DNA from 2 places in the Delftia sp. RIT313 genome. Region 1 is predicted to be linked to the other one. Evidence: predicted binding sites of a transcription regulator. Region 1 holds the regulator's gene; the other holds the start of a gene.
What was found. Region 1 encodes LexA, which represses DNA repair genes until DNA is damaged. Its sites were predicted from a motif close to ACTGTATNNNNATACAGT; they were not measured.

Region 2: BW39_RS01040 (DNA topoisomerase IV subunit B) is a predicted target of LexA. The motif match lies at 2,091-2,108, and genes of this name have one in related genera.

The regions. Positions count from the first base shown of each region.
Region 1 is NZ_JFYT01000035.1:255,783-259,640, reverse strand. Features, by position in the region: gene adk (adenylate kinase) at 1-617, shown strand, start outside; gene BW39_RS08640 (asparaginase) at 710-1,699, opposite strand; gene lexA (transcriptional repressor LexA) at 1,798-2,472, shown strand; gene BW39_RS08630 (hypothetical protein) at 2,635-3,057, shown strand; gene BW39_RS31515 (hypothetical protein) at 3,085-3,231, shown strand; gene BW39_RS08625 (sigma-70 family RNA polymerase sigma factor) at 3,312-3,788, shown strand; gene BW39_RS08620 (FecR domain-containing protein) at 3,793-3,858, shown strand, end outside.
Region 2 is NZ_JFYT01000001.1:246,967-250,824, forward strand. Features, by position in the region: gene BW39_RS01035 (lytic transglycosylase domain-containing protein) at 1-71, opposite strand, end outside; gene BW39_RS01040 (DNA topoisomerase IV subunit B) at 75-2,057, opposite strand; gene BW39_RS01045 (MFS transporter) at 2,218-3,444, shown strand; gene BW39_RS31595 (hypothetical protein) at 3,458-3,607, shown strand; gene BW39_RS01050 (class I SAM-dependent methyltransferase) at 3,679-3,858, shown strand, end outside.

The DNA of each region.
Region 1 (3,858 bases):
GCACGCAAGCCGCTTTCATCTGCCAGAAGTACGGCATCCCCCAGATTTCCACCGGTGACATGCTGCGTGCCGCCGTCAAGGCCGGAACGCCCCTGGGCCAGCAGGCCAAGGCCGTGATGGACGCCGGCCAACTGGTCAGCGACGACCTGATCATCAATCTGGTCAAGGAACGCATCGCCCAGGCCGATTGCGCCAACGGCTTCCTGTTTGATGGATTTCCCCGCACCATTCCCCAGGCAGACGCCATGAAGGCCGCCGGCGTGAAGCTGGACTACGTGCTGGAGATCGACGTGCCCTTCGACGCCATCATCGAGCGCATGAGCGGCCGCCGTTCCCACCCCGCCTCGGGCCGCACCTACCACGTCAAGTTCAACCCGCCCAAGGTCGAAGGCCAGGACGACGTGACCGGCGAGCCGCTGGTGCAGCGCGAAGACGACAAGGAAGAAACCGTCAAGAAGCGCCTGGACGTCTACAGCAGCCAGACCCGCCCCCTGGTGGACTACTACCGCGCATGGGCCGAAAAGGAAGCCGCAGCGGCACCCAAGTACCGCGCCATCAGCGGCCTGGGCTCGGTCGAGGACATCACCCAACGCGCACTGGCTGCACTGGCTGAGTGATGCAGGCCATGTGCCGCAACGAAAAAAGCACCCGCCGGGTGCTTTTTTGTTGACCGCCAGCAACTGAAGAAATGCCGGCGTCATCGCCCGGCTCAATCGCGCGGCTGCGCTGCCAGCGCCAGCATCATCGCAATCCGAGCCTTTGCCACGGGCAGATGCGCCAGATCGGCCTCTGCCGGGTTGGTCCCAAGGCCGGAGGCCACGGGCAGGCCTTCGGCACAGCGCGTGCCTCGCCAGATCCAGACACCCCTGTCGCGGGCACACTGCAAGGCCGCTTCCATGCTTTCGTGAACCGTCGCATTGCCCGTGCCAGCCACGACGATGCCACGCACGCCTGCCGCCACCAGCGCATCCACGCCGCTGGCACGCGCCAAGGCGCCGCTGAACACCACCTCGACCCAGGGCAGCTCATCCAGCGCCAGCAGATCAGATGACATGGCCGCAGGCACCATGGCCCCCGTGGACGGCGCGGCGGGGGAGGACGGCGCATCGGGCACCAGCCAGCGCACACGCCCTTCCTCCACCAACGCCTGCGGCCCGCCTTCCACGGAGCGCATTGCCTGCAGCCGGTAGGGATGGACCTTCTGCACCTGGGCTGCCGCATGCACCTCGCCGCCTGCCACCACCCATACGCCGCTGCGCCCGCCGCTGGCAGCCACGGTCACGGCATCGCGCAGATTCTGCGGTCCGTCAGCCAACAGAGCCGTGGCCGGGCGCATGGCGCAGGTCAACACAATGGGCTTGGTGGCCGGCAGCAGGCTGTGCAGCAGCCAGGCCGTCTCTTCCAGCGTGTCCGTTCCATGCGTGATCACCACGGCGCGTGTGTCCGAATCCTCCAGTGCCTGCGTGCAGGCGCGCAGCAACGCGCGCCACACGGGCCAGTCCATATCCTTGCTGTCCACCTGCGCGATCTGCTGCGTCTGCACGGGTCCCAGCGCCTGCTGCTCCAGGTCCGGCACAGCCTCCAGCAGCGATTGCACCGTGATCTGCCCGGCCTTGTACCCCACGCCCTGCGACTGCGAATCCGCCCGGCCGGCGATGGTCCCGCCCGTGCCCAGAATCACCAACTTTGACTGCCCCACTTGCACCTCTTGGAAAACTGGTTAAAAATACAGATACTGTATAAATCATCAGATGGCCTCCCAGCCTGCCATCTGCCCTCAAGGACCGGACGCACGCCATGCTCGACCATCCCAAGCTCACCGCCCGCCAGCAACAGATCCTGGACCTGATCCAGGCCGCCATCTCCCGCACGGGCGCGCCTCCCACCCGCGCGGAAATCGCCAACACGCTGGGCTTCAAGTCCGCCAACGCTGCCGAGGAACACCTGCAGGCCCTGGCCCGCAAAGGTGTGATCGAACTGGTCAGCGGCACCTCGCGCGGCATTCGCCTGCGTACCGACACCGTGCGCAACATCAATGCCGCGCGCGGCACCAGCTTCGGACTGCCGCTGTCGGCCCTGGCGCCGCTGATGCTGCCCCTGGTGGGCCGCGTTGCGGCGGGCTCGCCCATTCTCGCGCAGGAACACATCGACCAAACCTATTCCGTCGAGCCCAGCCTGTTCCAGACGCGCCCCGACTATCTGCTGCGCGTGCGCGGCATGTCCATGCGCGACGCGGGCATCATGGACGGTGACCTGCTGGCCGTGCAGTCCGCACACGAAGCCCGCAACGGCCAGATCGTCGTGGCGCGCCTGGGTGATGAAGTCACCGTCAAGCGCCTGCGCCGCACCACGCAGGGCGTGGAACTTCTGCCGGAAAACCCCGATTACCCGGTGATCCGCGTCGCCCCCGAAGAGGCCTTTGCCATTGAAGGCCTGGCCGTGGGGCTGATCCGCAACAGCATGTCCATGTAAGCCGGACTGGCGGCCCTTCTTCGGCCGCCTCACCCCATTTCACGCACCGCCCAGGTGGTAGGCGCGAAGCCTTGGAGCTTCGCCCTGGGCGGAGCTTTGCCCGCAAACCGCAATCCTGCCTGTGTCCATGCCTCTTTGAAACACGCCAACAGGAGTCGTCACATGGGATTCGCTCTGCCAACACTGTCTTCTTTTTCCTTCCTGCGCCTGGCACATGGCATCCGCCTGACTGCGACCGCCATGGAGTCGGCCATGCCACTTGCACAAGCCCCTGCGTGCCAGCCATTACCTGCTGCAGCACCCGAGCCCGCCAACGTGATCTCTTTCAGCAAGGCACGCCGGCGCAGCCAGCAGCGCCGCGGCAAGGCCGCACGCGCTGCAGACCATGGAGATGCCCAGCTGATCCTGCCCTTGCTGCCGACGCAGCCCGCCCTGCAATCCGCACCTGAGCAGCCTTCAGGCCTGCGCATCATCCAGCGGTCGCCGCAGGAACAGCCGGAATGCCTGTTCATTTCCGGGCGCATGGCGGATGTCTGCGCTGCGCTGGAGCGCATGGAGGCGCATGGCGGACCGGCAGCCAACTGAGGCCCGATGCAAGGTGTGCGACACACCTTGCACGACACAAACCTGGGCGGCGCGGACCGCGTGCCGCACGAGGAATCGGCCTGCGCAAAGCTGGTGCAGGCTGGCGGCCACCACTGCCCTGTAGCGCACATGCAACAAGTGGACGCCCTCTTTGCGGGAGGGGCGCCGGCCTGAAAGATAATTGATAATCATTCTTATTATCTTTTGCAGCAGCGATTGCCACTGCGCCCGCCTCCTCCGCCCCAGCCTTCTCCGTGCACAGCCTCTACCAGAACCACCATCCCTGGCTGGAAAGCCTGCTGCGCAAACGCCTGGGAAACCGTGACGATGCCGCCGACCTGGCCCAGGACACCTTTGTGCGTCTGCTGCGCTCGCCCCTGCCGCAGCAGGACATCCGCGAACCCAGGCGCTACCTGGCCACCATCGCCCGGGGCCTGGTCGCCGACCTGTTTCGCCGCCGCACGCTGGAGCAGTCCTATCTGGACTATCTGGCCCAGTTGCCGCAATCGCTGGCGCCTTCGCCCGAAGAGCAGGCCATCGTCCAGCAGACCCTGCTGGATGTGGACCGCATGCTCCAGGGTCTTCCCCCCAAGGTTCGCGAAGCCTTCGTGCTGGCCCAGTTCGAGGAACTGAGCTACCCAGAGATCGCCCAGCGCCTGGGTGTATCGCTGCGCACCGTCAGCAACTACCTGACCCGGGCGATGGAGCATTGCTGCCTGGTCCTGGCATAGCCACATGGGCGAGAGACATCTGGAAGGCAACGACCGCCGCGCCCTGCATGAGGCCGCCGCCTGGCACGTG
Region 2 (3,858 bases), on a different contig from region 1:
GCCAGCGCGCGCACCCCGGCGCCGCGCGCCGGGTGCGGGCGGTGCTTCAGGGCGGCGCGGAGCACAGTCATGGGTCAGATATCGACTTCAATGGCGTCGCCATGGAGCTCCATGAGCTCGCGGCGCGCTGCGGCCTCGCCCTTGCCCATGAGCTTGGTGACGACCTGCTCGGCCGCCGCGAAGTCCAGGTTCATGAACTGCACGGGCAGCAGGCGGCGCGTGTCGGGGTTGAGCGTGGTCTCCCACAGCTGCTCCGCATTCATCTCGCCCAGGCCCTTGAAGCGGCTGATCTGGCATTTCTCGCGCGGCACGCCGTCCTTGGCCGATTTGTCCAGGATGGCGGTCAGCTCGCCCTCGTCCAGCGCGTACATCTTGGCCGCAGGCTTCTTGCCGCGCGCAGGCACGTCCACACGGAACAGCGGCGGCAGCGCCACATGGATGTGGCCGGCCTCGATGAGCTTGGGGAAATGGCGGAAGAACAGCGTCAGCAGCAGCACCTGGATGTGCGAGCCGTCCACGTCGGCATCCGAAAGAATGCAGACCTTGCCGTAGCGCAGGCCCGACAGGTCGGGCGTGTCGTTGGGGCCATGCGGGTCCACGCCGATGGCCACCGAGATGTCATGGATTTCGTTGTTGGCGAACAGCCGGTCGCGGTCCACCTCCCAGGTGTTGAGCACCTTGCCGCGCAGGGGCAGCACGGCCTGGGTTTCCTTGTTGCGGCCCATCTTGGCGCTGCCGCCGGCCGAGTCGCCCTCGACCAGGAAGACCTCGTTCAGGCTCAGGTCGCGGCTTTCGCAATCGGTGAGCTTGCCCGGCAGCACGGCCACGCCCGAGCCCTTGCGCTTTTCGACCTTCTGGCCCGCCTTCTGGCGGGTCTGCGCGGCCTTGATGGCGATCTCGGCCAGCTTGCGGCCCCATTCCACGTGCTCGTTGAGCCACAGCTCCAGCGCGGGGCGCACATAGCCGCTGACCAGGCGCACGGCATCGCGCGAGTTCAGGCGCTCCTTGATCTGGCCCTGGAACTGCGGGTCCAGCACCTTGGCGTTGAGCACATAGCTGGCGCGCGCAAAGACGTCATCCGGCATGAGCTTGACGCCCTTGGGCAGCAGCGAGTGCATCTCGATGAAGGCCTTGACCGCCTGAAACAGGCCGTCGCGCAGGCCGCTGTCATGCGTGCCGCCGGCGGTGGTCGGGATCAGGTTGACATAGCTTTCGCGCAGCGGTGCGCCGTCCTCGGTGAAGGCCACGCACCAGGCGGCGCCCTCGCCTTCGGCAAAGCTGTCGTGGTGGCGGTCGGCAAAGCCCTCGCCCTCGAACAGGGGGATGACCGCCTCGCCATGCAGGCTTTGCTGCAGGTAGTCGCGCAGGCCGCCCTTGAACTGCCAGGTCTGGGTGTCGCGCGTCTTCTCGTTGACCAGGGTCACCGAGACGCCGGGCATGAGCACGGCCTTGCTGCGCAGCAGGTGCATCAGCTCGCCCATGGGCAACTGGGGCGATTCGAAATAGCGGGCATCGGGCCACACGCGCACGGTCGTGCCCTGCTTGCGTTCGCCCGCGGCCAGCGGCCGCGACTGCAGGGGCTCGACCACGTCGCCGCCCGAGAAGGCGATGGTGGCCACCTTGCCCTCGCGGTGGATGCAGGCCTCAAGGCGCGTGGCCAGTGCATTCGTGACCGAGACGCCCACGCCGTGCAGGCCGCCCGAGAAGCTGTAGGCGCCGCCCTTGCCCTTGTCGAACTTGCCGCCCGCATGCAGCCGCGTGAAGACCAGCTCCACCACGGGCGCCTTTTCCTCGGGATGCATGCCGAAGGGGATGCCCCGGCCGTCGTCTTCGACGCTGTAGGAGCCGTCGGAATGCAGGGTGAAGCGGATTTTCTTGCCGAAGCCGGCCAGTGCCTCGTCGGCCGCGTTGTCGATCACCTCCTGCAGCACGTGCAGGGGGTTGTCGGTGCGCGTGTACATGCCGGGACGCTGCTTGACGGGCTCAAGGCCCTTGAGCACGCGTATCGAGCCTTCGGAGTATTCGCTTGCGGAAGTGGGAGATGGTTTGACTGCCATGGGGGCGGATTGTAGTGCGCGGCCCGGCTCAGTGCTGGATGCATTCACAGTCATTGACAGTGACTATCCCGAAAAAGCCGCTGCCATCAAGGGCCGCGCTGGCGCATGGGCGACCCAAGCGGCACAGCGCAAAACCCGGAGTTTCGCTAAAGTTTGCCGCATGCAAAAAAACAACCAACCCATGTCCATGGTGCAGATACTGCTGTGCGGGGGCGCAGTCGTGACGCTGTCCATGGGAATCCGCCACGGCTTCGGCCTGTGGCTGCAGCCCATCACCCAGGAAATGGGCTGGACGCGCGAGTCCTTCGCGCTTGCCATCGCCATCCAGAACCTGTCCTGGGGCGTGCTCGGCATCTTCGGCGGCATGCTGGCCGACCGCTTCGGCGCCTTCCGCGTGCTCCTGGTGGGCGCGCTGCTGTATGCGCTGGGCCTGGCCGGCATGGCCATGGCGCCCACGACAACCTGGTTCGCCCTGACGGCCGGCGTGGTGATCGGCGCAGCCCAGGCAGGCACCACCTATGCCGTGATCTACGGTGTGCTGGGCCGCCAGATTCCCGTGGCGCGGCGCAGCTGGGCCATGGGCGTGACGGCGGCGGCGGGCTCCTTCGGCCAGTTCTTCATGGTGCCCGTGGAAGGCAGCCTGATCTCGAACTTCGGCTGGTCCAACGCCCTGCTGCTGCTGTCGCTGTGCGCGCTGATGATCATTCCGCTGGCCTTCGGCCTGCGCGAGCCGGGCTTCCAGGCCGGCAACACCCGTCCCGTGCGCGACCAGAGCGCGGGCCAGGCCGTCGCCGAAGCGCTGCGCACGCCCAGCTTCGTGCTGCTGACGGCCGGCTACTTCGTCTGCGGCTTCCAGGTGATGTTCATCGGCGTGCACATGCCCAGCTACCTCAAGGACTACGGCCTGGCACCGCAGGTGGCCAGCATCTCGCTGGCGCTGGTGGGGCTGTTCAACATCGTTGGCACCTACGTGGCCGGCAACCTGGGCCAGCGCCTGCCCAAGCGCTACCTGCTGTCCACCATCTACTTCACGCGCTCGGTGGTGATCGTGCTCTTCCTGCTGGCGCCGCTGACGCCCTGGTCGGTCTACATCTTCTCTGCCGCCATGGGCCTGCTGTGGCTGTCCACCGTGCCGCTGACCAATGCCACCGTGGCCCAGATCTTCGGCGTGCAGCATCTGTCCATGTTGAGCGGCATGGTGTTCTTCAGCCACCAGGTGGGCAGCTTCCTGGGCGTCTGGCTGGGCGGCTATCTCTATGACCAAACAGGCAGCTACCAGGTGGTCTGGTACCTGGCCATCGGCCTGGGCGTGGCCGCCGGCCTGCTGAACCTGCCCATACGCGAAGCCCCCGTGGCACGGTTGCGCGCGGCCCAGGCCGCTGCCTGACATGACGACATCCATGACCACATCCACCAGGCCCCGCCCACGCATCCTGCGCAGGCTGGCGCTGTGGGCCGTCGTGCTGCTGGTGCTGGGCCTGGTCTTCATGCTCTACCTGCAGCCGCAGTTCATGCTGGGCATGGCAGACCAGATCTGGGCCTGCTTCTGAAATGGAAGCGGGAGCGGCGAAGGCCTGCCGGCACAATGTCGGCCGCTTTCACTTTATTTCCAAAATTGCACATGCACGCAGCCACGCCGCCCTCGCCCTGGATCCAACGCTGGTCGCACCTTCTGGCGCCCCAGGCCTCGGTGCTTGACGTGGCCTGCGGGCCCGGCCGGCACATGCGTTGGTTCCATGCGCGTGGCCACGCCGTCACCGGCGTAGACCGCGACGCCCAGGCCCTGGCCGGCCTGCAGGGC